3 regions of the Streptomyces sp. NPDC034086 genome follow, and region 2 is predicted to be linked to each of the others. Evidence: riboswitches for the same ligand, from Rfam matches in the RefSeq annotation. Region 2 holds a riboswitch; each other region holds the start of a gene.
What was found. Region 2 has a riboswitch for cobalamin ahead of ACZ514_RS03785 (ABC transporter substrate-binding protein). Riboswitches for the same ligand answer to the same signal wherever they lie in the genome.
Positions count from the first base shown of each region.

Region 1: linked by a shared signal. The riboswitch ahead of ACZ514_RS07725 (ribonucleoside-diphosphate reductase subunit alpha) and the one ahead of ACZ514_RS03785 (ABC transporter substrate-binding protein) in region 2 are both predicted to bind cobalamin.
Region 3: linked by a shared signal. The riboswitch ahead of ACZ514_RS08695 (energy-coupling factor ABC transporter permease) and the one ahead of ACZ514_RS03785 (ABC transporter substrate-binding protein) in region 2 are both predicted to bind cobalamin.

Region 1 covers NZ_JBVISM010000002.1:498,165-507,682, reverse strand. Annotated here, with positions in the region: gene ACZ514_RS07750 (extracellular solute-binding protein) at 1-865, opposite strand, end outside; gene ACZ514_RS07745 (GntR family transcriptional regulator) at 1,158-1,922, shown strand; gene ACZ514_RS07740 (carbon starvation CstA family protein) at 2,053-4,320, shown strand; gene ACZ514_RS07735 (CstA-like transporter-associated (seleno)protein) at 4,317-4,514, shown strand; gene ACZ514_RS07730 (GNAT family N-acetyltransferase) at 4,646-5,140, shown strand; adenosylcobalamin-variant (AdoCbl-variant) riboswitch at 5,205-5,281, shown strand; gene ACZ514_RS07725 (ribonucleoside-diphosphate reductase subunit alpha) at 5,439-7,829, shown strand; gene ACZ514_RS07720 (ribonucleotide-diphosphate reductase subunit beta) at 7,829-8,845, shown strand; gene ACZ514_RS07715 (hypothetical protein) at 8,842-8,988, opposite strand; gene ACZ514_RS07710 (helix-turn-helix domain-containing protein) at 9,070-9,518, shown strand, end outside.
Region 2 covers NZ_JBVISM010000001.1:838,309-847,826, forward strand. Annotated here, with positions in the region: gene ACZ514_RS03770 (DUF4352 domain-containing protein) at 1-325, opposite strand, end outside; tRNA gene ACZ514_RS03775 (tRNA-Trp) at 456-529, shown strand; gene ACZ514_RS03780 (hypothetical protein) at 741-905, opposite strand; cobalamin riboswitch at 1,552-1,688, shown strand; gene ACZ514_RS03785 (ABC transporter substrate-binding protein) at 1,724-2,716, shown strand; gene ACZ514_RS03790 (FecCD family ABC transporter permease) at 2,713-3,765, shown strand; gene ACZ514_RS03795 (ABC transporter ATP-binding protein) at 3,762-4,553, shown strand; gene ACZ514_RS03800 (VOC family protein) at 4,781-5,161, opposite strand; gene ACZ514_RS03805 (aldo/keto reductase) at 5,479-6,426, shown strand; gene ACZ514_RS03810 (D-2-hydroxyacid dehydrogenase family protein) at 6,423-7,397, shown strand; gene ACZ514_RS03815 (ABC transporter permease) at 7,435-8,337, opposite strand; gene ACZ514_RS03820 (alpha/beta fold hydrolase) at 8,334-9,518, opposite strand, start outside.
Region 3 covers NZ_JBVISM010000002.1:712,949-722,466, reverse strand. Annotated here, with positions in the region: gene ACZ514_RS08710 (L-serine ammonia-lyase) at 1-858, shown strand, start outside; gene ACZ514_RS08705 (SsgA family sporulation/cell division regulator) at 1,022-1,432, shown strand; gene ACZ514_RS08700 (AMIN-like domain-containing (lipo)protein) at 1,518-2,030, shown strand; cobalamin riboswitch at 2,160-2,384, shown strand; gene ACZ514_RS08695 (energy-coupling factor ABC transporter permease) at 2,414-3,112, shown strand; gene ACZ514_RS08690 (energy-coupling factor ABC transporter substrate-binding protein) at 3,112-3,465, shown strand; gene cbiQ (cobalt ECF transporter T component CbiQ) at 3,469-4,218, shown strand; gene ACZ514_RS08680 (ATP-binding cassette domain-containing protein) at 4,209-5,066, shown strand; gene ACZ514_RS08675 (PadR family transcriptional regulator) at 5,076-5,642, shown strand; gene ACZ514_RS08670 (EF-hand domain-containing protein) at 5,688-5,900, opposite strand; gene ACZ514_RS08665 (YncE family protein) at 6,208-7,398, opposite strand; gene ACZ514_RS08660 (polysaccharide deacetylase family protein) at 7,395-8,180, opposite strand; gene ACZ514_RS08655 (ATP-binding protein) at 8,560-9,168, opposite strand; gene ACZ514_RS08650 (enoyl-CoA hydratase/isomerase family protein) at 9,359-9,518, opposite strand, start outside.

The DNA of each region.
Region 1 (9,518 bases), on a different contig from region 2:
TGCCCGCGTCCTTCAGTGCCTTCTCGGCACCGCCGGCCTCCCAGCCGAGGCCGATCCAGGAGGAGACGCCGCCCTTGGGGACGATGTCGGTGGACTGCTGCGGGGTGGCCTCGTCCTTGTCCTTGGGGGCGGTGGAGAAGGACTGGAGCTTCTTGTAGAACTCCATCGCGGAGGCGGCCTGCGGGGTGCCCAGCTGGCCCTTCCACTTGGCGCCGTCCTTGACGGCGAGGTCGCCGCCCTCGTCCCAGACGAAGCCGGCGAGGATGTACCAGCTCTGGCCCGGGAGGTAGATCGGCTGCGCGGAGGGGTCGGCCGCCTTCAGCTTCTCCAGGCCGGCGATCCACTCGTCGCGGGTCTTGGGCGGGGTGACGCCGGCCTTCTCGTAGGCCTTCTTGTCGTAGACGACGACGCGGCTGGCGGCGTACCAGGGGGCGGAGTAGAGCTTGCCGTCGACCTCGGCGGAGGCGAGCATGCTCTTCTGCCAGGCGTCGGCGCCGAGCTTGGCCTTGTCCTTCGTCAGGTCGGCGAGGCCGCCGGTGACCGCGTAGCCGGCGGTCTGGGTGTTGCCGAGCTCAAGGACGTCCGGAGGGGTGTTCTCGGAGAGGGCCGTGGTGACCTTCTCCTGGATGCCCGTCCACTTCTGCTCCTCGACCTTGACCGTGACACCGGGGTGCTTGGCCGAGAACTCCTTGTTGACCTGCTCGATCCACGCCTTGGGCGCGGAGCCGTCCATCACCCAGACGGTGATCTCCTTGGCGCCACCCGACGCGTCGGCGTTCGGCTTGTCGTCGCCGCCATTGCCGCACGCCGCGACTCCGACCATCATGCCCACGACACCGACCGCCGCAATGAGCTTGCGCTTCACGCCACCCTCCTCAGGGATGCTGCTGCACCTTCCCTCGCCCGCCGCGGTGACGTACGTACCAAGTACTGCCGTGGGGCCGGGATCTGATCCACATTGGTTTAGACCAGTACCGGGAGCTTGGCCTAGACCTTTAGGGGTGTCAAGGGTCTAATGAGCGGGTGCTCGGTCCGTTATCGGACCGACACCTCGGGGCGGGGAGGAGGCCTGCCCTCCCACCCGTGTCACCATGTGACCGCACATATCGGAGGAGCCGGTGACGGCAGCGAAACTGGAGTCGGGAAGGCGGGCGGCGATGGCCACCGAAGGGGCGACCACGGAGCCGGAAGGCGGGCCGGCCACTCGAACGGCGCGTGTGCCCAAGTACTACCGACTCAAGCGGCACTTGCTCGACATGACCGAGACGCTCCCTCCCGGCACCCCGGTGCCGCCGGAGCGCACCCTCGCGGCCGAGTTCGACACCTCCCGCACCACCGTCCGGCAGGCCCTCCAGGAGCTCGTCGTCGAGGGACGGCTGGAGCGCATCCAGGGCAAGGGCACCTTCGTCGCCAAGCCCAAGGTCTCACAGCCCCTCCAACTCTCCTCCTACACGGAGGACATGCGGGCCCAGGGTCTGGAACCCACCTCGCAGCTCCTGGACATCGGCTACGTCACCGCCGACGACACCCTCGCGGGCCTGCTGAAGATCACCACCGGCGGACGCGTGCTGCGCATCGAGCGGCTGCGCCTGGCGAGCGGCGAGCCGATGGCCATCGAGACCACGCACCTGTCGGCCAAGCGCTTCCCGGCGCTGCGCCGTTCCCTCGTCAAGTACACCTCGCTGTACACCGCCCTGGCGGAGGTGTACGACGTCCGTCTCGCCGAGGCCGAGGAGACCATCGAGACCTCCCTGGCGACCCCGCGCGAGGCGGGACTGCTCGGCACGGACGTCGGCCTGCCGATGCTGATGCTCTCGCGGCACTCCCTCGACGCCGACGGGGAACCGGTCGAATGGGTGCGATCGGTATATCGCGGCGACCGTTACAAGTTCGTTGCCCGTCTCCAGCGACCTGCCACGTGATCACTGGTTGACTGCCCTTCCACCTGGGGTGGACGCTCGTACCGCTATGCGGACGGGGGCTTACATCCACGGGTGGGACCCCCGTAGATTCCCTGCGCTCACGCAGATGATCAACGAGGGGACGAGGATCATGCCGGAACCGGAAGCAACAGGTACGGACGGGGCTCCGACAGCGGGAGGGGCGGCGGGTCCAGGCCCCGGCGGCACGGACTCGTCCTCGCCCTCGCCCTCGTCCTCGGGGAGGCCCTCTCCGCGGTCCGTGGCGATCTGGGTGGGCGTGGCCCTCGTCGGCGCCCTCGGGTGGGGCGTACTGGCCCTCTCCCGGGGTGAGGAGATCTCGGCCGCCTGGCTGCTCGCCGCCGCGCTGGGCTCGTACGCCATCGCCTACCGCTTCTACGCGCGGTTCATCGCCGACCGCGTACTGAAGGTCGACAAGACCCGGGCCACCCCCGCCGAGCGCCTCGACAACGGTGTCGACTTCCACCCCACCGACCGGCGCGTGCTCTTCGGCCACCACTTCGCCGCCGTGGCCGGCGCCGGCCCCCTGGTCGGCCCGGTCCTCGCCGCGCAGATGGGCTACCTGCCGGGCACCATCTGGATCGTGGCGGGCGTCATCTTCGCCGGCGCCGTCCAGGACATGGTGACCCTGTTCTTCTCCACCCGGCGCGACGGCCGTTCGCTCGGCCAGATGGCCCGGGACGAGATCGGCCCCGTCGGCGGGGCCGCCGCCCTGATAGCCGTGTTCGTCATCATGGTCATCCTGCTGGCGGTGCTGGCGCTGGTCATCGTCAACGCGCTGGCGCACTCCCCCTGGGGCGTCTTCTCCATCGGCATGACCATCCCGATCGCCCTCTTCATGGGCCTCTACCTGCGCGTCCTGCGCCCGGGCCGGGTCACCGAGGTCTCCTTCATCGGCGTCGCGCTGCTGCTGCTCGCGATCGTCGCCGGCGGCTGGGTCGCCGAGTCCTCCTGGGCGGACACCTTCACCCTGGAGAAGGAGACGCTGGTCATCTGGATGGTCGTGTACGGCTTCGTCGCCTCGGTGCTGCCGGTGTGGCTGCTGCTCGCGCCCCGCGACTACCTGTCCACCTTCATGAAGGTCGGCACCATCGCCCTGATGGCGGTCGGCGTGGTCCTCGCGATGCCGACGCTGAAGATGCCCTCGGTCACCGACTTCGCCTCGCGCGGTGACGGCCCGGTCTTCGCCGGTGCGATGTTCCCCTTCGTCTTCATCACCATCGCCTGCGGGGCCCTGTCCGGCTTCCACTCGCTGGTCGCCTCGGGCACCACCCCGAAGATGATCCAGAAGGAGACCCAGGTCCGGATCATCGGCTACGGCGCCATGCTCACCGAGTCCTTCGTCGCCGTCATGGCGGTGATCGCGGCGTGCATCATCGAGCCCGGCCTGTTCTTCGCGGTCAACTCCCCCGGCGGCGTCGTCGGCACCACCGTCCAGAGCGCCTCGGAGGCGGTGACCGGCCTCGGCTTCGCCATCAGCCCGGACGCCCTCGCGCAGGCCGCCAAGGACGTGGAGGAGGCCAGCCTGCTGTCCCGTACGGGCGGTGCGCCGACCTTCGCGCTCGGCATGTCGGAGATCTTCTCGGCGGTGGTCGGCGGCACCGCGATGAAGGCCTTCTGGTACCACTTCGCCATCATGTTCGAGGCCCTGTTCATCCTGACCACCGTCGACGCGGGCACCCGCGTCGGCCGGTTCATGCTCCAGGACACCCTCGGCAACGTCCACAAGTCCTTCAGGAACGTCAGCTGGAAGCCGGGCGTGTGGCTCGCGAGCGCCGTCGTGGTCGGCGGCTGGGGCTACTTCCTGTGGGTCGGCGTGAAGGACCCGCTGGGCGGCATCAACCAGCTCTTCCCGCTGTTCGGCATCGCGAACCAGCTGCTCGCGGCGGTCGCGCTGGCCGTCTGCACCACGCTGCTGGTCAAGTCCGGGCGGCTCAAGTGGGCCTGGGTCACGGCCGTTCCGCTGGCCTGGGACGTGGCCGTCACCCTCACGGCGAGCTACCAGAAGGTCTTCTCCGACGACGTGAAGGTCGGCTTCTTCGCGCAGCGCGACAAGTACCAGGCCGGCATCGACGCCGGGAAGGTGCTCCCGCCCGCGAAGAACATGGACGACATGCACACCGTGGTCACCAACGCGACGGTCGACGGGGTCCTGTCGGCCCTGTTCGCGGTCCTGATCATCATCGTGCTGGCGGACGCGGCCCGGACCTGCATCAAGGCCATCGCCCACCCCGAGTCCGTCCGCCTCTCCGAGGTGCCCTGGAGCGAGTCGAAGATCATCGCCCCGGCCGGACTCATCGCCACGGCCGAGGAGAAGGCCGAACTCGCGGCCGCCGGCCTCGACGGGCGCGGCAGCCCGGCCAGGGAGCCGGTCGCGTGAACCGGGTGCGCGGGGCGCTGGCGAAGGCCCGGTTCTTCGTACGGGAGTTCTCCGGCGAGGCCGCGTACGACCGGTACGTGGCGCACGCCCGCTCGCACGACCCGGATGCCGAGGTCCTGACCCGGCGCGCCTTCGAGCGGGCCCGTACCGACGCCCGCGAGGCGGACCCCCGGGAGGGCTTCCGCTGCTGCTGAGGGCACCGGGGCAGCCCGGGGAGGGCCCCGCCGTCCCGCACCGGGGGCGGCGGGGCCCTCCGGCTCGTCCGGCCCGCCTCCCGCGACGACCGGCTCCCGGCGACCGGCCCGGGTGACGCACACTCGGGGGCATGGACTTCGAGATCAGAACCGCCGGGGCGCACGAGTACGAGCGGCTGGGCGAGATCACCGGCGCGGCCTACAGCGGTGACGGGCTGCTCGACCAGAACGAGGACGACACCTACCTGAACGCGCTGCGCGACGTGGCCGGGCGGGCCGGCGAAGGCGAGGTGCTGGTCGCCGTACGGGACGGCCGGCTGCTCGGCGGCGTGACGTTCGCCGCCCCCGGGAGCCGGCTCGCGGACGTCGCCGGCCCGCGGGAGGCGGAGTTCCGGATGCTCGCGGTGGCTCCCGAGGCGCGCCGGCAGGGGGTCGGGGAGGCCCTGGTACGGGCCTGCGCCGATCGGGCCCGCGCCCTGGGCCTCACGGCGCTGGTGCTGTCCACCCAGCCGGCCATGCCGGGCGCCCGGCGGATCTACGAGCGGCTGGGCTTCGTCCGCACTCCGGAGCTCGACTGGTCGCCGTTCCCGGCCCTGACGCTGCTGACCTACCGTCTGGAGCTGTAGCCGCACCGACACAACATGTGGGGGGTCGCGCATCGGTGGCCCCCCACATGTATGCTCATCCTCGCTGTCGCCGCAGGGGAATCCGGTGTGAATCCGGAACTGTCCCGCAACGGTATGACAAGTCCGAGGACCTGCCGACAGTGCGCCCGGGTCGACCGAACCGGGTGCCGACACGTCCGGGCTTCGCGGTTGGGCCGGTGGACGCCGTGCGGTGAGTACGCGATTCCGTCGCGCCCGCACGCGCCTCCCCCTGCCCCGATCCGCCGATGACCGGGCCGAGCGAGGGAGAGCTCCCGCCGTGACCATCGCGCCTTCCGCACCGCGCGCCGAGTCCGTTTCTGGCGACACCACCGAAGGCCCGGGGGCCGCGCTGCTGCGTACTCTCACCGAGCTGACCGCCGACCTCCCCGACACCGACCCCGGCCGGGTCGCCGCCGCCGCGCTGCGCGGACGCAGCTCCGCGGCCGACGAGGCCGAGCTGCGCGGGCTGGCCACCGAGGCCGCGGCGGGCCTGATCTCCGAGGACCCGGCCTACTCCCGCCTCGCCGCCCGCCTGCTGACGCTGGCCGTGGCCGACGAGGCCGCCGGCCAGGGCGCCACCTCCTTCGCCGAGTCCGTCGCCGTCGGCCACCGCGAGGGCCTGATCGCCGACCGGACCGCCGCGTTCGTCGCCGCGCACGCCGGCCGGCTGAACGCCCTGGCCGAGCACGCGCTCGCCGACGGCGCGGACGACCGGTTCGGCTTCTTCGGCCTGCGCACCCTGCACAGCCGCTACCTGCTGCGGCACCCGCACACCCGCCAGGTGATCGAGACCCCGCAGTACTTCATGCTGCGCGTGGCCTGCGGCCTCGCCGAGGACGAGAGCGTCCAGGCCGTCGAGGAAGTGGCCTCCCTCTACCGGCTGATGAGCCGCCTCGACTACCTGCCGTCCTCCCCCACGCTCTTCAACTCCGGCACCCGCCACCCGCAGATGTCCTCCTGCTACCTGCTGGACTCCCCGCTGGACGAGCTGGACTCGATCTACGACCGCTACCACCAGGTGGCCCGCCTCTCCAAGCACGCCGGCGGCATCGGCCTCTCGTACTCCCGCATCCGCGCCCGCGGTTCGCTGATCCGCGGCACCAACGGCCACTCCAACGGCATCGTGCCGTTCCTGAAGACCCTCGACGCCTCCGTCGCCGCCGTGAACCAGGGCGGGCGCCGCAAGGGCGCCGCGGCCGTCTACCTGGAGACCTGGCACGCCGACATCGAGGAGTTCCTGGAGCTGCGCGACAACACCGGCGAGGACCAGCGCCGCACGCACAACCTCAACCTCGCGCACTGGATCCCGGACGAGTTCATGCGCCGCGTGAACGCCGACGCCGACTGGTCGCTGTTTTCGCCGGCCGACGTCCCCGAGCTGGTGGACCTGTACGGCGAGGAGTTCGACGCCGCCTACCTCAAGGCGGAGGCGGCGGGCCTCGCGAAGAAGACCATGCCGGCCCGCGACCTGTACGGCCGCATGATGCGCACCCTCGCGCAGACCGGCCAGGGCTGGATGACCTTCAAGGACGCCTCGAACCGGACCGCGAACCAGACCGCGCTGCCCGGCACCGTCGTCCACTCCTCCAACCTCTGCACCGAGATCATCGAGGTCACCAACGACGGCGAGACCGCCGTCTGCAACCTCGGCTCGGTCAACCTCGGGGCGTTCGTCGCCGACGGCGAGATGGACTGGGAGCGCCTGGACGAGACCGTCCGCACGGCCGTGACCTTCCTCGACCGCGTCGTCGACATCAACTTCTACCCGACCGAGCAGGCCGGCCGCTCCAACGCCAGGTGGCGTCCGGTGGGCCTGGGCGCGATGGGCCTCCAGGACGTCTTCTTCAAGCTGCGCCTGCCCTTCGACTCCGCCGAGGCGAAGGCCCTGTCCACGCGGATCTCCGAGCGGATCATGCTGGCCGCGTACGAGGCCTCCTGCGACCTCGCCGAGCGCAGCGGCCCCCTCCCCGCCTGGGCCGAGACCCGTACCGCCCAGGGTGTCCTGCACCCCGACCACTACGGCGTCGAGCCCACCTGGCCCGAGCGCTGGGACGCCCTGCGCGCCCGGATCGCGAAGACCGGCATGCGCAACTCGCTGCTCCTCGCGATCGCCCCGACCGCGACGATCGCCTCCATCGCGGGCGTGTACGAGTGCATCGAGCCGCAGGTCTCCAACCTCTTCAAGCGCGAGACGCTCAGCGGTGAGTTCCTGCAGGTCAACGCCTACCTGGTGGAGGACCTCAAGGAGCTCGGGGTGTGGGACGCGCAGACCCGCGAGGCGCTGCGCGACTCCTCCGGCTCCGTCCAGGGCTTCGGCTGGATCCCGGCGGAGATCCGGGAGCTGTACCGCACGGCGTGGGAGATCCCGCAGCGCGGCCTGATCGACATGGCGGCGGCCCGTACCCCGTACCTGGACCAGAGCCAGTCGCTCAACCTGTTCCTGGAGACGCCCACCATCGGCAAGCTCAGCTCGATGTACGCGTACGCCTGGAAGCAGGGTCTGAAGACCACGTACTACCTGCGCTCCCGCCCGGCGACGAAGATCGCCCGCGCCGCGTCCGGCGCCGCCGCCGTCCCGGCCGCCGCCACCCCCCTCCCGCAGGCCCTCGACGCCGAGGCGCTGGCCTGCTCCCTTGAGAACCCCGAGTCCTGCGAGGCCTGCCAGTAATGAGCTCCAACGACCAGAAGAACCTTCTCGACCCGGGCTTCGAGCTGACCCTGCGTCCGATGCGCTACCCGGACTTCTACGAGCGCTACCGGGACGCGATCAAGAACACCTGGACGGTGGAGGAGGTCGACCTCCACTCCGACGTCGCGGACCTGGCGAAGCTGACGCCCTCCGAGCAGCACATGATCGGCCGTCTGGTGGCGTTCTTCGCGACGGGCGACTCGATCGTCGCGAACAACCTGGTGCTGACGCTGTACAAGCACATCAACTCCCCGGAGGCGCGCCTGTACCTGTCGCGCCAGCTGTTCGAGGAGGCCGTGCACGTCCAGTTCTACCTGACGCTGCTCGACACCTACCTGCCCGACCCCGACGACCGCGCGGCGGCCTTCGACGCGGTGGAGAACATCCCCTCCATCCGCGAGAAGGCGCAGTTCTGCTTCAAGTGGATGGACTCGGTCGAGAAGATCGACCGGCTGGAGACCGCCGCCGACCGGCGCCGTTTCCTGCTGAACCTGATCTGCTTCGCCGCGTGCATCGAGGGCCTGTTCTTCTACGGCGCCTTCGCGTACGTCTACTGGTTCCGCTCGCGCGGCCTGCTGCACGGTCTGGCGACGGGCACCAACTGGGTCTTCCGTGATGAGACCATGCACATGAACTTCGCGTTCGAGGTCGTGGACACGGTCCGCAAGGAGGAGCCGGAGCTCTTCGACGACGCCCTCCAGCAGCAGGTCACCGACATGCTGAAGGAGGCCGTCGAGGCGGAGCTGCAGTTCGGCCGCGACCTGTGCGGTGACGGCCTGCCGGGCATGAACACCGAGTCGATGCGCGCGTACCTGGAGTGCGTCGCCGACCAGCGCCTGGTCCGCCTCGGCTTCCCGCCGGTGTACGGCTCGCAGAACCCGTTCTCCTTCATGGAGCTCCAGGGCGTCCAGGAGCTGACGAACTTCTTCGAGCGCCGGCCGTCGGCCTACCAGGTCGCGGTGGAGGGCACCGTCGACCTGGACGAGGACTTCTAGGTCCCGGCCCGCGGCGGCCCCGGGCGGGCCGCCGCGGCGAGCCGGCGGTCGGTGCGGCGCTCGTGCAGGGCACCGGGCAGGACGGGGGCGAGGAGGAGCGCGGCCACGGCGAGGACGACCAGGTAGTCGAGGAGCGTGTTCATGCCTCAAAGATCGTCGGTACCGCCGGAACCGGACAGTGGCAGGACTGTCATGGAAGAGCGAATTACTGCCACACTGGCTCCATGCTGAAGAACGTGGCGGTGGCCCTCGTCGACGGAGTGGCGCCCTTCGAGTTCGGGATCTTCTGCGAGGTCTTCGGGATCGACCGGAGCGAGCAGGGACTGCCCGTGTACGACTTCGCGGTGTGCGCGGCCGAGGACGGGCCGCTGTCCATGGCGGACGTCGGTTTCGCCATCGCGCCGGCGCACGGGCTGGAGCGGCTGGAGGAGGCCGACCTGATCTGCCTGCCCGCCGACCGGCGGGCGCCGGTGCGGGACTACCCCGAGCCCTTCCTCGACGCCCTGCGCCGGGCCGTGGGCCGGGGGGCGCGGGTGCTCAGCGTGTGCTCCGGCGCCTTCGTGCTCGGTGCGGCCGGGCTGCTGGACGGGCGGCGCTGCACCACCCACTGGATGCACGCCCCGGCGCTGACCCGCCGCTACCCGGCGGCCCGGGTCGACCCGGACGTGCTCTA
Region 2 (9,518 bases):
GGGCACCGGGAAGGCTCGGCCCGGCGCCGGTCGCGGTGCTGGAGCCGGTGAACCGCTGCCCTCCGTCGTCGAAGAGGTGCGCGGCCGGCGCGGGGGAGTCCTCGTACGGCACCGTCCCGGTGTTGTCCAGGCGCAGCTCCACGGCGACCAGCCGGTCCGCGTCCAGGTGGCCCGCGGGGTCGACGACCCGGATCAGCGTGACGTCCACCCGTTCCCCGGGCCGGTCCCCGTCGAGGGACACGGTCTCCCCGGACCCGTCGGGCCCGGCGCCGACCAGCAGCAGCACGAGGAGGGGCCCCAGCAGCCGCCCCGCACGATGGCGCACGCCTCCTCCTCCCTCCGCGTACCGGCCCCCTCCCCGCCCACGATCCTCCGCCCGCCCGGCTCCCGCCACCGGCGACACGGAATATGGATTGGATCTTCCGCCCGCTTCATGGCAGGCTTGCTCCCACCGAAGGGGTATAGCTCAGCTGGTCAGAGCGCTGGTCTCCAAAACCAGATGTCGTAGGTTCGAATCCTGCTACCCCTGCGTCTGTGAGCAGCACCGTAACGACGAACGCCCAGGGCGGAGGCATCCTCCGCCCTGGGCGTTCGTCGTGTGGCGGAGTCCGGCAACACCTGCTGGAACCCGCTGGGGCCCCGTGGGTGTTACGGCATCTCCTGAAAACCTCCTAAGACGGCGCCTCCCGTGGCGATCTCGTCCGCTGCGGAGCCGTAGGTGCCGAGGGCGCGCACAGCCGTCAGGACGGCCGGCTGAGCCGGCCGTCCACGACGGCCGGGAGGGACGTGGGCATCTCGTCGGTGACCCCGGCGAACTCCAGGGCCGCAAGCGTGGCTCCGCGGTCCGTCCATACGAGGATCTCGCCGACGTAAGTACCGGACGAGTCATGGACGTGCGCGTCCACGGGCACGAGTTCTGTCGGCAGTGCGGCATGTTCGCAAGGTTCCCGGACTCGCAGGTCAACGCTCACGGAATCGGGCCCCCAGACGCCGGTCACCTCGGTGCGGTCCAGTTGACTCCGTAGTTGCGAGGCACCGACGAAGTCCGCCGACAAAATGTGTTCGAGTACTGCGCGCTCGTCGGAGTTCAAGGAGCGCGGGTTGATGGAAAGGGGAGCCATACACCCATTCTGAGGTGGTGGAGCTGCCGGCTCAACGCCTCCACCGCCGTCGCCGGGGGTGGCCGGCGGCGGCATCCATTGATCCTTCATGGGTGGTTGTCTGTCGCAGCGGCTCGTGCCGGATGAGCTATGGGCCATGGTCGAGCCGGTGCTGCCGGGGACCCCAGGGGTATCTCCACGCCGCCGGCTGGCTCACCTCCTTCTACCTGGCGGCGATCTGCCGGGAGGGTGACCGGACGGACCGGCTCGCGCGGGTTCCCTGCCCTTCCTCCGCGCGTACGGTGCGGAGTTCGACCAGTACCTCTACTCGTGGGTGGAGACGCTCCAGAACCACCGCTTCGGGCTGCAGGAGACGTGGGACGGCCTGGTCCGGACGGGGTGGACGCCTGAAGTGTCCGCGGGGACCCGTTCCGGGGGCCTGTGGGGCGTCTGGCAGACTGGCACGGTTGTCCCGGCGGTGCAGGACAGGAAACCGGTGTGAATCCGGTGCGGTCCCGCCACTGTGACCGGCCGCCGCGTCCGCGCGACGGCCGGGAGTCAGACACTGACGCACCGCCTCTTCACTTCGACCGGGGACGAGGATCCCCCGGAGAGGCCTCATCATGTCGCGTGTCCGCGCCGCCGTGCGCACCTTCCTGCCGCTCGCCCTCCTCCTGCCGCTCACCGCCTGCGGTGGTGGTCCGCCCGGGACGGAGCGGCCCGCGCCCGGTGCGCACGCCGCGCCCGGGTTCCCGTACTCCGTGACCAACTGCGGCGTCAGCACCACCTATCAGGCGCCGCCAGAGCGCGCCGTCACCATGAACCAGCACGCCACCGAGATCATGCTGGCCCTCGGACTCCAGGACCGGATGGCCGGCACCGCGTACCTCGACGACTCCGTGCTGCCCGCCTACCGGCCCGCCTACGACAAGATCAAGGTGCTGGCCGAGGAGTACCCCTCGAAGGAGGTGCTCCTCGGGGCAGACCCGGACTTCGTGTACGGCGGTTACGCCAGCGCCTTCGACAAGGGGCAGGGCCGGGACCGCGAAGGGCTGGCCAGGGCCGGGATCAACTCGCGGCTGAGCGTGGAGTACTGCACTCAGGGCCCGGTCGGACTCGAACAGCTGAAGACCGAGATCACCGAGGTCGCCCGGACCTTCGGCGTGCCCGAGCGCGGCGCGGCCCTCGTCCAGGACGAGCAGCGGCGCGTCGACGCCGTCACCGCCCGGGTGAAGGACAGGCCCCGGCCGTCGGTCTTCGTCTACGACTCCGGGGAGGCCTCCGCCTTCACTTCCGGCGGCCACGGCACAGGCAACGAGATCGTCTCCCTGGCCGGGGGCACGAACGTGTTCGCGGACCTCAAGGACACCTTCGGCGACGTGCCGTGGGAGAAGGTCATCGAGCGCGGCCCCGAGGTCATCCTCATCTACGACTACGGCGGCACCTCCGTGGACGCCAAGAAGCAGCGCCTGGTGAACGATCCGGCGCTCGCGCGGGTTCCCGCCGTCAGGGACCGCCGGTTCGTCGTGCTGCCGCTCTCCTCGGCCGTGCTCGGCGTCCGCGTCGCCGACGCCGTCGAGTCCCTGGGCCGCCAGCTGCACCCCGACGCCGCGTGAGCCGGGGCGTGGGGGAGCGGGTGCGGCGGCGCCGCACCGCCGGAGTCCTGGTGCTGCTCGCCGCCGCGCTCGCCGCGGCCGCCGTGGCGGGGCTGGCGCTGGGACCCGTACGGATCGCCCCCGGCGAGGTCGTCGGCATCGTCCTCCGCGGCCCCGGGAGGCCCGGCGCCTTCCCCTCCATCGTGTGGGACGTGCGCATGCCGCGCGTGCTGCTCGGGGCCGTCGTCGGGGCCGGGCTCGCGGTCTCCGGCGCCGTGCTCCAGGCCCTCGTGCGCAACCCGCTCGCCGATCCGTTCCTCCTCGGGGCCTCCTCCGGAGCCTCGGCGGGGGCGGTGCTGGTCATCGTGTCCGGCACGGGCGCCGCCGGCCTCGCGGGAGGGCTCGGGCTGCCGGCCGCCGCGTTCGCGGGCTCGACGGCGGCGCTCGTCGCCGTCTACGCCATGGCCCGGCGCGGCGGCACCATGAGCACCGGGCGGCTGATCCTGGCCGGGGTCGCCGTGCAGTACGTCCTGTCCGCGCTGACCAGCCTGGTCCTCGTGCTGTCCGCGCACCCCGACCAGATCCGCACCGCCCTGTTCTGGACCCTGGGCGGCCTCGGCGGCGCCCGCTGGGAGGAACTCGCCCTGCCGGCCGTCGCGTTGCTCGTCGGCACCGCCCTGCTCCTCGCCCTGGCCCGGCCGCTGGACCTGCTGCTCGCGGGGGAGGAGGGCGCCCGCACGCTCGGCCTGGACACCGGACGCTTCCGGGCGGCGGTGTTCGTGCTCGCGTCCCTCGTCATCGGGGTGCTCGTCGCCTACAGCGGGGCGATCGGCTTCGTCGGGCTGATGGTCCCCCACGCCGCCCGGATGGCGGTCGGCGCCGGCCACCGGGCCCTGCTCCCGGTCGCCGCGCTGGCCGGCGCGGTCTTCCTGGTCCTGGCCGACCTGGTCGCCCGTACGGCGGCGGCTCCCCAGGAGGTCCCGGTCGGGGTGGTCACCGCGCTGCTGGGCGGCCCGTTCTTCCTGTGGATGCTGCGCCGGACGGGCCGGTCCGAGGCGGTGGCCGGATGACGCGCGGACCGGCGGAACTCGCCGTCGAGGCCCTTCGTTACGAAGTCGACGGGCACACCCTGCTGCGCGGAGTCGACCTCACCGCCCGCCCCGGTGAGACGGTCGGCGTGGTCGGGCCGAACGGCAGCGGCAAGACCACCCTGCTGCGCTGCGTCTACGGAGCCCTGCGGCCCACCGCCGGCCGGGTGCTGCTCGACGGGGCCGATGCCGCTGCGCTCGGCGTCAAGGAGCGCGCCCGGCGGGTGGCGGTGGTCCCGCAGGACGCCACCGGCACCTTCGGGCTGACGGTCCGTGAGGTCGTCGCCATGGGCCGCAGCCCCCACAAGCGGTTCTGGGAGCAGGACGGCCCGGAGGACCGGCGCCGCGTGGCCGAGGCCCTGGACAGGGTCGGCGGCGCCGCCTGCGCGGAGCGCCGCTTCGAGGAGCTCTCCGGCGGTGAGCGCCAGCGCGCGCTCGTCGCCCGCGCCCTCGTCCAGGAACCGGGCCTGCTCGCCTTGGACGAGCCGACGAACCACCTCGACATCCGCTACCAGCTGGAGGTGCTCGGCCTGGTCCGCGCCCTGCCCGCGACCGCCCTGCTCGTCCTCCACGACCTCAACCTCGCCGCCTCCTTCTGCGACCGCCTGTACGTCCTGTCGGCCGGCCGGGTCGTCGCGGCCGGCCCGCCGGCCGAGGTGCTCGGCGAGGACCTGCTGGCGGAGGTCTACGGCGTCCGCACCCGCGTCGGGGTCCACCCGACGACGGGCGGCCCCAGCATCGTCTACCTGCCGGAGCCGCCCGCCGGATGAGACCACCGCGGCCGGACGGGACGAAGGGCCCCGGCGGCGCGCGCCGGGCCCCTTCGGGCCGTGCCAGGCCGTCCCTTCCGGATCGTGCCCGACCCGCGCGGCCCGGCACCGGACCCCGCCGCGTCGTCGCGGCACCCGAGGACGTCCGGTCATCGGGAGCCGCTCCGCCTCGCGATGCACGGCACCGGACACCGCGGGCTCGACCGGCAGGATCCGGAAGAGACGACTTAGCCTCCGTACGGGCGGGTGATGATCTCCATGCCGTGCCCGGCGGGGTCCAGGAAGTACACCCCGCGGCCCCCGTCGTTGTGGTTGATCTCGCCCGGGTGCTTGCCGTGCGGGTCGGCGAAGTACTCGATCCCCGACGCCCGGATCTTCTCGAAGGCGGAGTCGAACTCCTCCTCCGAGACCAGGAACGCGTAGTGCTGCGGGGTGATGGACCCGGCCGGGACGGCCGCGAAGTCCAGGGTCACGCCGTTGGCGGTGGACACGGGGACGAAGGGACCCCACGCGGGGCCGACTTCGAGCCCGAGGACGTCCGCGAGGAACGCGGCGGACCGCTGGTTGTCGATGCAGTGGACGATCGCGTGGTTCAGCTGGACGGACATGGGTGAATGCCTCCGAAAGGCATGCCACGGCACCTCCATGCCTCACCCGGTCGGTGACCGGCACGCGATGCCGTCACCTTGATCCTAAGCAGCCGTCGCGGTGCGGTCCACCCCTTTTCGCACCGGAGCCGGCCCCCGGTCCGGCCCTTCCCGCCCGGTCCGCCGGCCGTCCGGACGGCCGGCGGGACCACCGGCCAACCGGTGTGCCTACACTGCGATTTCGCCGGTCACGCACCGGTGCCCGAACCCCGCCCGGCCATCCGAACCACACGCACCACACGCACCGCCCACCGCACGAGTACGGAGGAACGACCCGCATGCGCTATCTCCCCCTGGGCACCTCAGGACTGAAGGTCTCCGCCGTCGGTCTCGGCTGCAACAACTTCGGCGGCCGCCTCGACGCCCAGGCCACCCGCGCCGTCGTCGACGCCGCCCTCGACTGCGGGATCACCCTCCTCGACACCGCCGACATCTACGGCGACCGCGGCGGCTCCGAGACCCACCTCGGCCGGGCCCTCAAGGGCCGCCGCGACCAAGTGGTCCTGGCCACCAAGTTCGGCTACGACGGCGTCGACATGGGGTACGGCCCGGCCGCCGGCGCCCGCGGCGGCCGCGCCTACATCCGGCGCGCCGTGGAGGAGTCCCTGCGCCGCCTGGACACCGACCACATCGACCTCTACCAGCTGCACAGCCCCGACCCCGCCACCCCCGTCGCGGAAACCCTCGCCGCCCTCACCGAACTCGTCACCGAGGGCAAGGTCCGCTACATCGGCCACTCCAACCTCACCGGCTGGCAGCTCGCCGAAGCCGCCCACGTGGCCCGCGAGACGGGCGCCGTGCCCTTCGTCTCCGCGCAGAACGAGTGGTCGCTGCTCCAGCGCTCCGCCGAGCGGGAGCTGGTCCCCGCCGCCCGCCACTACGGCCTCGGCGTCCTCCCGTACTTCCCGCTCGCCAACGGCCTCCTCACCGGCAAGATCCGCCGGGGCGCCCCCGTCCCGGCCGGCTCCCGCCTCGAAGGCCGCGACGCCTACCTCACCGAGCAGCGCCTCGACACCGTGGAGGCCCTGGCCGCGACCGCCGGGAAGCACGGCCGCGGCGTCCTGGAGCTGGCCATCGGCTGGCTCGCCGCCCAGCCCGGCTGCTCCTCCGTCATCGCCGGCGCCACCTCGCCCGAACAGGTACGCGCCAACGCGGCCGTGGCCGACCGCCCGCTGGAGGCGGACCTGCTGGCCGAGGTCGACGAGATCGCGCGGGCCCACGCGTGAACGGCCCGCTGCGCTGCGCGGTCCTCGACGACTTCCAGGGGGCGGCCACCACCCTGGCCGACTGGTCCCCGGTCACCGGCCGGGGCGTCGAGGTGGTCACGTACGCCGACCACCTCGACGACGAGGACGAACTCGCCGCGCGCCTGGCCGGCTTCGACATCGTCGTCACCCTGCGCGAACGCGTCCCCTTCCCGGCGGCCCTGCTGGAACGGCTGCCGCGCCTGCGCCTCCTCGTCGCCAGCGGCATGCGCCACTCGGTCATCGACCACGCCGCCGCCCGGCGCGCCGGGGTCACCGTCTGCGGCACCGCCAGCTCCTCCACCCCGCCCGTCGAGCTGACCTGGGCCCTGCTGCTGGGCCTGGCACGCGGGATCGTCCAGGAGAACACCGCCCTGCGCGAGGGCGGTCCCTGGCAGCAGACCGTCGGCGCCGACCTGCACGGGCGCCGCCTCGGCCTCCTGGGCCTCGGCAAGACCGGCAGCCGGGTCGCCCGGATCGGGCTCGCATTCGGCATGGAGGTCACGGCCTGGAGCCAGAACCTCACCAAGGAGCGGGCGGACGCGGAAGGCGTGGCGCTCGCCGCGTCCAAGGAGGAACTGCTGGCCGGCAGCGACTTCGTCTCCGTCCACCTCGCCCTCGGCGAACGCACCCGCGGCCTGATCGGCGCCGCGGAGCTGGACCTGATGCGCCCGACCGCCTACCTCGTCAACACCTCCCGCGCCGCCATCGTGGACCAGGAGGCGCTGCTCGACGCGCTGCGCGCGGGCCGCATCGCGGGGGCCGGCCTCGACGTCTACGACACCGAGCCGCTGCCCGCCGGGCACCCGCTGCGCACCGCCCCGGGGCTGCTCGCCACCCCCCACCTCGGCTACGTCACCCGCGCCAACTACGCCACCTACTACGGCGAGGCCGTCGAGGACATCCTGGCCTTCCTCGACGGCTCGCCGGTACGCGTACTGGGCGGCGGCTGAACCGGCGTACGGTTCTCCCGCTCGGAGCGCCTCCGCCTCAGGAGGTGATGTCCTTGCGGGAGAACCCCCGGAACGCGAGCGCGAACAGCACCACGGCGTACGACACCGACACCACCGCGCCCTTGACCATCCCGCCCCACTCCAGCTGCGGCTGCAGGGCGTCCGCCCAGGCGAACTGCCAGTGCGCGGGCAGGAACTCGCGCCACGACCCGAGGGCCGTCACCGCGTCGAGCACGTTCCCCACGATCGTCAGGCCGACCGCCCCGCCCACCGCGCCCAGCGGCGCGTCCGTCCGCGTCGACAGCCAGAACGCCAGCCCGGCCGTCACAAGCTGCGACACGAACACGAACGCGACGGCCAGCGCCAGGCGCGGCACGGTGTCCCCGGCGGGCAGCGCCCCGCCCGTCGGGAGCCTGAGCGGCCCCCACCCGTACGCGGCCGTCCCCGCCGCCAGCGCCACCACCGGCAGCAGCACGATCGCCGCCAGGCTGAACCCCAGTGCCACCACGAGCTTGCTCCACAGCAGCCGGGCCCGGGGCACCGGCGAGGCCAGCAGGTAGCGCAGCGAGGACCAGCTCGCCTCCGAGGCCACCGTGTCCCCGCAGAACAGCGCCACCGGCACCACCAGCAGGAAACCGGCCGACACGAACAGGCAGGTCGCCGCGAAGTTCGCGCCGGACGCCGTGGCCGTGTCGATCAGGCTGACCCGGCCGTCGCCGCCGCCGCGCCCGTCGCCGTCCGGGCCGCCGCCCACCGCGAACGCGATGATCATGACGAACGGCAGCGCGGCCAGCACCCCGCCCATCATCAGCGTCCGCCGCCGGCGCCACTGCCGCAGCGCCTCCACGCGCAGCGGCAGCGTCCGGCCCGGCCGGTAGCCGGGCGCCGTCTCCCCGCCGGGCGCGGTCTCCCGTACGGGCTCCTCCTGGACGGCACTCATGCCGCACCTCCGATCAGGGTGAGGAAGGCGTCCTCGAGCCTCCGGTGCGGCCCCACCGCCGCGACCGGCAGCTCCAGCCGGACGAGGTCGGCGATCAGCGCGGCGGGCGTCGCGCCGTCGAGCCGTACGAGCAGCCCCTCCTCGGAGCGCACCGCGGAGGCCACCCCCTCCAGGGCGGCGACCTTCGCCACGGTCACCTCGTCCGCCGGCTCCGCCAGCGCCACCAGCAGGGTGTCCCCGCCGCCGGTGATCTCGGCGACCTCACCCGCCCGCACGAGCCGCCCGCGGTCCATGACGACGAGGTGCGTGCACGATTGCTCGACCTCCGACAGCAGGTGGCTGGAGACGATGACCGTCCGCCCGCCGGCGGCGTAACGGATCATCACGTCCCGCATCTCCCGGATCTGCGGCGGGTCCAGACCGTTGGTCGGCTCGTCGAGGATCAGCAGGTCCGGCATCCCCAGCATGGCCTGCGCGATCGCGAGCCGCTGCCGCATGCCCTGGGAGTACGTGCGCACCGCGCGCTCCAGGGCGTCGCCGAGACCGGCGATCTCCAGGGCCTCCGCCAGGTGCGCGTCCTCGGCGGGACGGCCCGTGGCCTGCCAGTACAGCTCCAGATTGGCCCGGCCCGTCAGGTGCGGCAGGAACCCGGCGCCCTCCACGAACGCCCCGACCCTCGACAGCACCGGAGCCCCGGGCCGGACCGCGTGCCCGAACACCCGGACCTCACCGGCGTCCGGCGCGATCAGGCCCATCAGCATCCGCAGGGTGGTGGTCTTCCCGGCCCCGTTGGGCCCCAGCAGGCCCAGGACCTGGCCCCGCTCCACGCGGAACGAGAGGTCCCGCACGGCGTAGCGGTCCCGGGCACCCGCGTAGCGCTTCGTCAGCCCGGTGATGTCCAGGGGTACGTCGGCCAGCGCGGGTTCGGGCTGCGGTGCCCCCGCCCGCGTCGCCGCGCGGCCCCCGCCGGTCCGCCGGATCCCGAGGATCCCCGCGGCCAGCGCCAGCGCGGCCGGCGGCAGCCACCAGGTCCAGGCGGGCAGGCCGGCGGACGCCGTGCGCACCCCGTACGCGACGGGCACCCGCAGGGGCCCCTCAGCGGAGACGGTGTACGCGGCCGGCGCGGCCGGAGAGGCGTAGCCGAGGTCGGTGGCGGCGACCACCAGCCGCAGCCGGTGCCC
Region 3 (9,518 bases), on a different contig from region 2:
CTGAGGTACCCCTTCCGCTCGGGCGACGAGATGCTGCGCCTGGCCAACGAGACCGGCCTGTCGATCTCCTCCCTGATGCTCGAGAACGAGAAGGCCTGGCGCACGGAGGAGGAGATCCGCGAGGGCCTCCTGGAGATCTGGCGCGTCATGCAGTCCTGCGTCTCGCGCGGCATGTCCCGCGAGGGCATCCTGCCGGGCGGTCTGCGCGTCAAGCGCCGGGCCGCCTCCACGGCGCGCCAGCTGCGCACCGAGGGCGACCCGATGATGCACCGCAGCGAGTGGACGACGATCTACGCGATGGCCGTCAACGAGGAGAACGCGGCGGGCGGGCGCGTGGTGACCGCTCCCACGAACGGCGCGGCGGGCGTGCTGCCGGCGGTCCTGCACTACTACGTGAACTTCGTGCCCGGCGCGGACGAGGACGGCGTGGTCCGCTTCCTGCTCGCCGCGGGCGCGATCGGCATGCTCTTCAAGGAGAACGCCTCGATCTCCGGCGCCGAGGTCGGCTGCCAGGGCGAGGTCGGTTCCGCCTGCTCGATGGCGGCGGGCGCCCTCGCCGAGGTCCTGGGCGGCACCCCCGAGCAGGTCGAGAACGCCGCCGAGATCGGCATGGAGCACAACCTCGGCCTGACCTGCGACCCGGTCGGCGGCCTCGTCCAGATCCCCTGCATCGAGCGCAACGGCATGGCCGCCGTCAAGGCCGTCACCGCGGCCAAGATGGCGATGCGCGGGGACGGCAGCCACAAGGTGTCCCTCGACAAGGTCATCAAGACCATGAAGGAGACGGGCGCCGACATGAAGGTCAAGTACAAGGAGACGGCGCGCGGCGGGCTCGCGGTCAACGTGATCGAGTGCTGACCCCGTAGCGGTCTCCGTCGGGAGCAGGGAGCGGGCCGTGGCCGGAAAGGGGGCCGTGCGGCCCGGCCCCTCGGGACCTTCGGCCCCGGAGGGCGCCCACGGGCGGCGGTAGCGTGCGGGGAGGGGCGCGGAACGGCCCCCGCACGACGAGAGGCGACCGCCGATGGCCACCATCACCGACCACCGACTCCTGCCGCTGCGGCTGGAAGCCGCCCCCCTGGCCGTCCCCCTGACCGGCCGCTTCGTCTACCGCACGGACCGCCCGTACGAGGTGGCCGTCGACCTGCGGGGCGCGGGGGCCCACCTCGCCCGCTGGGTGTTCGCGCGCGAGCTGCTGCTCGACGGGCAGCACGCGCCCACCGGCGAGGGCGACATACGGGTGTGGCCCGGCTGGAACGGCTCGGAGCCGCGCGTGCTGCTCGGCTTCAGCAACGGCGAGCGCGGCTGCGTGGTCTCCGCCCGCGCCAGGGACGTGCGCGCGCTGTGCCGGCGGATGACGGAGCTGGTGCCGCGCGGGCAGGAGCGGCGCCACTACGACCTGGACGCGCAGCTGAGCACGCTGCTGGCGTCCTGAGGGGCGGCGCGTGGAACCGCGCGCGGCCCGGCGGTGTCCTAGGAGGTGACAGGCAGTCCCCGTCTCACGGAACCGGGGAGACATCATGCGTCACCCGCACCGCCGCCGGATCGTGGCCCTGGCCACGGGCGCCCTGCTCACCGCCGGGCTCGCGCTCTCCACGTCGCCGGCCTCCGCCGCCACCACCTCCACCCGCACCCAGACCCCGCTCGTCGTCAACGCGCGCTGGGGCGGGCACTGCACGTTCGACCGGATCGTGATCGACCTCGAGGGGTACGTCCCTCCGGTCACCGTCACTCCCGTGTCCCAGCTGGTCTACGACGGGTCCGGCAAGCCCGTGCCGCTGGCCGGGACGTACTTCCTGGAGATCCGGCTGCACCCCGCCGCCGCCCACGACGACGCGGGGCAGAACGTCTACCAGGGGCCCAAGCTCCAGAAGATCTACCTCAGCAAGCTCAAGGGCATCGCCCTGACCGGCGACTTCGAGGGGTACGTGACCTTCGGCGCCGCCTTCGACACCCAGCCGTTCTACAGCACCTCCGTCCTGCACTCGCCCGAGCGGTTCGTGCTGGACATCGCACACCCGAACACCTGCTGACCCGAGCGGGTACGGACGGCGGGCCCGGGACGCGTGACGTCCCGGGCCCGCCGTCGCGTGCGGGAGGGGCGGCCGCCGGCGCCGGGGGCCCGGGCTCCGGGTCCGGCTTGTGACGGTCCGTGCGGACGACTAGGGTCATCGGGCCTTGGTGTTCGGGAAACCGGTGGAAAACCGGTGCGGCCCTCGCCACTGTAATCGGGAAGTCCGGCTCCAGATCCTCCCAGACACCGTCCGGGAGGCGCCCCCAGCGGGTAGGCCACTGGGCGCGCGCGGGAGACCGCGCGGGCCCGGGAAGGCGGAGTCCGGGCATCATGACCCGTGAGCCAGGAGACCGGCCGAGGCGCGTCGTCCATCCACGAGGTGCTGGAGAGGTCTCCCAACTCATGCATATCGCCGAGGGGTTCCTGCCCCCTTTGCACGCGGCCGCCTGGGGCGCCGCGTCCGCCCCCTTCGTCGTCCACGGGGTCCGCGCCCTGACCCGCGAGGTGAAGGCGAACCCGGAGAGCACGCTGCTGCTCGGGGCGTCCGGTGCGTTCACGTTCGTCCTGTCCGCCCTGAAGATCCCTTCTGTGACGGGAAGTTGCTCGCACCCGACGGGGACGGGGCTCGGGGCCATCCTCTTCCGTCCGCCGGTCATGGCGGTGCTCGGCACGATCACCCTGCTCTTCCAGGCGCTGCTGCTGGCCCACGGCGGGCTCACCACACTGGGCGCCAACGTGTTCTCGATGGCGGTCGCCGGGCCCTGGGCGGGCTACGGCGCCTACCGGCTGCTGCGCAGGTTCGGCCTGCCGCTGATGGTGACCGTCTTCTTCGGCGCGTTCTTCGCCGACCTGATCACCTACTGCGTGACCTCCGTCCAGCTGGCGCTGGCCTTCCCCGACCCGGCGAGCGGCTTCCTGGGCTCCCTGGAGAAGTTCGCCGGCATCTTCGCGGTCACCCAGCTCCCGCTGGCCGTGAGCGAGGGCCTGCTGACGGTGCTCGTGATGCGGCTGCTGATGCAGTCCAGCACGGCGGACCTGGTCCGCCTCGGGGTCACGAAGCTGACCGGCGGCAAGCGGACCGAGCAGGGGGCGGCGCTCTGATGACCAGGAACACGAAGATCAACATGTTGCTGCTGCTCGTGGTGGCGGCACTGGCCGTGATCCCGCTCGCGCTGGGGCTCGGCGAGGGCAAGGAGGAGCCGTTCACCGGCGCCGACAGCCAGGCGGAGGCGGCCATCACGGAGCTGGAGCCGGACTACGAGCCCTGGTTCTCCCCGCTGTACGAGCCCCCCTCGGCCGAGATCGAGTCGGCGCTGTTCGCGCTCCAGGCGGCGCTCGGTGCGGGCGTCCTCGCCTACTACTTCGGCGTCCGCAGGGGCCGGCGCCAGGGCGCCGCGCAGGCCCTCGCCGACGCCGGGGCCGCCGGGCGGACCCGCACCACCCCGGAGCCGTAGGCGGTGCTGCCGATCGACGTGGCGGCCCACTCCAGCCGCTGGCGGGGCCGCCACCCCCTGGAGAAGGCCCTGCTGGGGCTGGGGCTCACCGTCACCGCCGTGTGCCTGCCGCCCTGGCCCGGCGGGCCGCTGGCCGCCGCGGCGACCCTGGCCGTGCTGCTCGGGCCCGCCGGGGTGCCCGGGCGGCAGCTGTGGCGGGCCTTCCGGGTGCCGCTCGGCTTCTGCGTGACCGGGGCGCTGCCGCTGCTGGTCTCGGTGGGCGGCCCCGGCGGCTTCCTCGCCCTCGCCCCGGACGGGCCCCGGCACGCGGCCGAGCTGCTGCTGCGCACCTCCGCGGCCTCGCTCGGGGTGCTGCTGTTCGCCTTCACCACGCCGGTCTCGGACGTGCTGCCCCGGCTGGTGCGGGCCGGGGTGCCCGCGCCCGTGGTGGACGTGGCGCTGGTCATGTACCGGATCGGCTTCCTGCTGCTGGACTCGATGGCCCAGGTGCGCCGCGCCCAGGCGGCCCGGCTCGGGCAGACGAGCCGGGCCGCGGTGTGGCGTTCGCTGGCCGGGCTCGCGGCGACCTCGTTCGTCCGGGCCTTCGACCGCGCCGCCCGGCTCCAGCAGGGGCTGGCGGGGCGCGGTTACGACGGCGCGCTGCGGGTGCTCGTACCCGACGCGGCACTGTCCTGGCGGTTCCTGACGGGGTCCGCCGCCCTGCTGGCCGCCCTGGTCGCGGGGACCCTCGTACTGAAGGAGCTGTGGCTGTGACCCCGTTGGTGGAGCTGGTCGGCGCGGGTTACGCGTACGAGGACGGTCCGGCCGTGCTGTCCGGGGTGGACTTCGCCATCGCCGAGGGCCGGGCGCTGGTGCTGCTGGGCCGCAACGGCAGCGGCAAGACCACCCTGATGCGGCTGCTGAGCGGCGGGCTGCGGCCCGGCACGGGCGTGCTGCGCCTCGACGGCGCGGAGGTGGCGTACGACCGCAAGGGCCTGGTCCGGCTGCGGACCTCGGTGCAGCTGGTGGTGCAGGACCCGGACGACCAGCTCTTCGCCGCCTCCGTCGGGCAGGACGTGTCCTTCGGTCCGATGAACCTGGGGCTGCCGGCCGCGGAGGTCGGTGAGCGGGTGGACGCCGCCCTGGCCGCGCTGGACATCACCGCCCTGCGGGACCGTCCGACGCACCTGCTGTCGTACGGGCAGCGCAAGCGCGCGGCGATCGCGGGCGCGGTGGCGATGGCCCCGCGGGTGCTGATCCTGGACGAGCCGACCGCCGGCCTCGACCCGGACGGACAGGAACGCCTCCTGGACGTCCTCGCGGGGCTGCGCGCGGCCGGCACCACGGTGGTCATGGCCACCCACGACGTGGACCTGGCGGTCCGCTGGGCCGACGACGCGGCCGTGCTGACCCCGGCCGGGATCCGCACCGGCCCCGCCGGGGAGCTGCTCTCGGACCCGGAGCTGCTGGCGTCGGCGGGCCTGCGCCAGGCCTGGGCTCCGGCGGTGACGGCCCTCCTGCGCGCGCACGGCCTGCTGGCGGCGGGCCTGCCCGGGCCCCGGGTGCCCGAGGCGCTGGCCGAGTGGCGGCCGGCGGCGCCGCCGGCCGCGCCGCAAACCTAGGATGGCGGCATGTCGCTGCCGCACGCCATCCTGACCGCACTGCTGGAGAAGCCCTCGTCGGGGCTGGAGCTGACCCGGCGGTTCGACAGGTCGATCGGCTACTTCTGGTCCTCGACGCACCAGCAGATCTACCGGGAGCTGGGGCGGCTGGAGGAGGCCGGGCTGATCCGGGCGCTGCCGAGCGAGGTGCCCGTGCGCGGGCAGAAGAAGGAGTACGAGGTGCTGCCCGACGGCCGGGCGGAGCTGGCGCGGTGGGTGGACGAGAGCCAGGACCCGAAGCCGGTGCGGGACGCGCTGCTGCTGCGGATCCGGGCGGCGGCGGTGGTCGGTCCGCAGCGGCTCGGACCGGAGCTGCGCCGCCATCTGGAGCTCCACCGGGCGCAGTTGGCCACGTACGAGGCCATCGAGGCGAAGGACTTCCCGCCGGAGCGGGACGCGGCCGCGGACCGGTTGCGCCGGCTCGTGCTGCACGGCGGCATCGCGCTGGAGGGGTTCTGGCTGAGCTGGCTGGAGGAGGCGCTGTCCGAGGTGGAGGAGCTGGCCTCGGCACAGGCACCGCCGCAGGACGGGGCCTGACGCGCCCCCGCCCCGGCGTGCGGGGCGGAGGCGGACGCGCCGCGCCTACTTGTTCAGGGAGGCCCAGAACTCGTCGAAGCTCATCAGCTTGTCGCCGTCGCTGTCCTTGGCGGCGATCACGGAGTCCGCGATCGCGGCGGTGACGTAGTGGTCACCCATCGCCTTCATGGCCGCGCTGTACTCGTCGGCCGTGACGAAGCCGTCACCGTTCACGTCGAACTTGTCGAACGTCGCCCGTGCGCTCTCGATGTCAGCCACTGGGTCCACCCCTTCTCGGTGCTTGTTGACCGGCTCAGGGTAACGGCACCGGGCGCGCGGGCACTGCCGGGGTCCCGTCCGGGCCGCGGAGGGGATTCCGGCGGCAGCCGCCCACGCCGCCGCAAGCGGTCACCGGGTAGGCGGAAGCTTTAATTCCAGCTGATGGATCCCTCCACGGCTTGTCACACTCCGGGATCGCGGCATAACGTACCGGCATCGCCGACGCGCCGTCAGCGTCCGTCGGCGGCCCCACGGACACGGTGTCCCGGGAGCTGTGCGAGCTCCCGGGGCACCGTTGTTTCCCGGCCTAGCGGAAGATGCCCGTGTGGCCCAGGGAGTAGCGGCCGGGCTGCGGGTACACGGCGAGGCCGTGGGGGCCGCCGCCGACGGGGATCCGGGCGAGCTGCTTGCCGGTGACGGTGTCGATCGCGTAGACCTCGGAGTTGTAGCGGCCCGACAGCCACAGCACCTTGCCGTCGGCGGAGACCCCGCCCATGTCGGGGCTGCCGCCGCCCGGCAGCTGCCACTTCTTCGTGAGCCGGTTCTCCTTGAAGTCGAACACCGAGACGCTGCCCTCGCCCCGGTTGGAGACGTACATCTCCCGGGAGTCGCGGCTGACGTACAGCCCGTGGCAGCCCTTGCCGGTGGGCAGCAGCTTGGGGACGTCGAACGCGTCGCCGCTGAGCACCCACATGCCGTGCGCCATCATGTCCGCGACGTAGAAGGTCTTCCCGTCCGGGGAGATCTTCACGTCCTGCGGCATCGCGCCCTCGAAGGGCAGCTTCTGCTGGCCGATCACCTCCATCTTCTCGGTGTCGACCTTGAGGAGTTCGCCGGAGAACTCGCAGCTGACGATGAAGTAGCGGCCGTCGGCCGAGAAGTCGGCGTGGTTGACCCCGAAGCAGGTGACGGGGACCGTCTTGACCCGGTCCATGGTGTGGGGGTCGCGGAAGACCAGCTCGCGGTCCATGGAGGCCATCACGACCGCGTACTTGCCGTTGGGCGTGAAGTAGAGGTTGTACGGGTCGTGCACTTCGACGGGCTTGCCGGCCTCGCCGGTGGCCGGGTTGATCGGGGTGAGCGTGTGGCCCCGGTTGTTGTTGACCCACAGGGTCTTCATGTCCCAGGAGGGCACCACGTGCTGCGGCTGGACCCCGACCGGGATGGTGTCGATGACCTTGTACGTGGCCGGGTCGATGACGGACACCGTGTTGGAGTTGGTGTTCGGCACGTAGACCCGGGACGGGAAGTCCTTGACCACCGGGGAGAGCCGGTTCGGCCGGTCGGCGGCGTACACGTCGTGGGGATCGAGCAGCGGGGGCATCCCCGCCAGGCCCGGTGGCGCGGCCGGGACGGCCTTGACGGGCTGCTTGGCGGGCCCCTTGGTGCCGAGGGCCTCGGCGGGGGCCTTGTCTGCCGATCCGCAGCCGGCCAGGGCGGCGAGGACCAGACCGGCCAGCAGCACGGTGGCCTTCCGGGGAAGGCGGGTGGTCTTCATGAGGTCAGCAGCTCCGTGGTGGTCACCGCGCGCAGTTCGCGGCGCGCGAGTTCTTCGAGGAGGGGCGGCATCGCGTCGGCCGTGTCCGCGTAGCCGAAGTGCAGGCTCACCACCGATCCGCGCTGGATCGTCCCGGTGACGTTGCGGATGACGGCCGCCGCGCCGGGCGAGGTGAAGTCGAGGGAGTCCACGTCGTACGAGAGGACGTGCGGGTAGCCCGCCCGCTGGGCGAGCCGCCGCACGAGCGGGGTGGCGTTCTGGGTCTGGGAGGGGCGGAACCAGGTGCCGATCGAGCCGGTGAGGCGCTTGAGGCGCTGGGCGCAGCCGGTGATCTCGGCGTAGGCCTCGGCCTCGGACATGCCGTTGATCGCGAGGTGGCGCTGGGTGTGGTTGCCCAGTTCGTGGCCGCCGTCGAGGATGCGCCGGGCCATGGCGGGGTGTTCGTCGAGCCAGCTGCCGATGGCCAGTACGGTGACCCGCGCGCCGGACTTCTCCGCGGTGGTGAGTACGGCCCGGGCGAGGGCGGGGTCCCCGTGGCCGTGGAAGGTGAGGGCGACCCGGGGCCGGTCGCGGGGGCCGTGCGCGATCTCCACGGGCTGCCCGGGGAAGCGCCGCGGGGCGGCCGGCGCCGGCCGGGCGGGGTGGGCGGGCCGGGCGGGGGCGGCACGGGCGGGTTCCGGCGCCGCCGGACCGCCGTCCGTGCCGCAGGCCGCGGTCAGGACGCCGGCGGCGGCCGCCGCCGTGGCGCGCAGGGCCGTACGACGGTCTGGGTAACAGAGCACCCGCCCATTTAAGGGCCGGATGGCACCGAAGGTAATGATTGACCCAATTTGGTGCGTCCGCCGATCGCCCCCAACGGAGTGATCGTCCGCTATGTGATCAACGATTTACACAGAGCGGTCAATATTTATTCGCTGATTGCGAGGCGAGTGGCCCATCTCACCTAGGATTTAGGTGGAAACTCTTGGGATATGCACACTTATGTCCGAGTCGAGAGTTTTGGCGTTCCGTGACGTGTCTGCCATAGTCGGAACCACGACTTCCCTTTGACCCGAGCGAAGTCCCCGCCGAGGATCACACACCCCACCGGTCCTCGGCGCACCCATGAAACCCCCGCCGCGCCCCACCTGGGCAAGAGGGGGTTTCTGGCGTTCCGGGGCCTCAGCGGTCGGCGACCCGCATCTCGAACCAGGTGATCTTGCCGCGCGGCAGCAGGTCCGCGCCCCAGCGGTCGGAGAGCTTGTCGACGAGGAACAGCCCCCGGCCGGTGGTGTCCAGTTCGTGGACCGGCATCAGACAGGGCAGCCCCCGCGAGGGATCGCGCACCTCCACCCGGATCCACCCGCGCCGGCGCAGCATGCGTAAGCCGAACGACCGGGCCCCGGTATGGCGGACGGCGTTGCCGACGAGTTCGGAGACCAGCAGGACGGCGTGCTCGGCGATCTGCGGCGACAGGCCCCAGAAGCGGACGACCACGCTCTGGGTGAGCCGGCGGGCCGTGCCGGCGGACTCCGGCATGGACGGCAGCGTCACCTCCGCCTCGGCCGGGTTCCCGTACGACTCCAGCGCTTTGAGGCCCTGTTCGTCCTCGACCGCCGCCGTCAGCCGTACGGCCGAAGCGCTGCTGCGCTGCCGCGGCTGTTCCACACCCTCCAGGCCCGCCATGCACCCATCATGGACGGCCCGCGCGTCCGACCGGGCCGTTCCGCGGGAATACACCCCCCGGAACCATCGATCCCGAGGGGGCGCGCCGGCATATGCGCCGGGCAACGGAGGGCCGCACGGGCGGCGCTCACCTGGGGTGACGCTGCGCGGCCCGGCGATCACGGCCGGTGGATCACCGAGGGGTCTTAAGGCTGCCTTAAGGCCTGGCTAATCCACCCGCACGGGTCTCGTGCAGCGGGACTCGTGCGACCCTCGAGGCATCACCCGTCACCCGGCGGCTCCTCCAGGGCCGGGCTCAGACGAACTTGGCCTTGCCCGGGCCCTCTTCGACGAAGCTCCGCATCCCGCGCTCGCGGTCCTCGGTGGCGAACAGGCCGGCGAACCAGTTGCGTTCGATGGTCAGGCCGGTGTCGATGTCCGCCTCCAGGCCCGCGTCCACGCACTCCTTCGCGGCG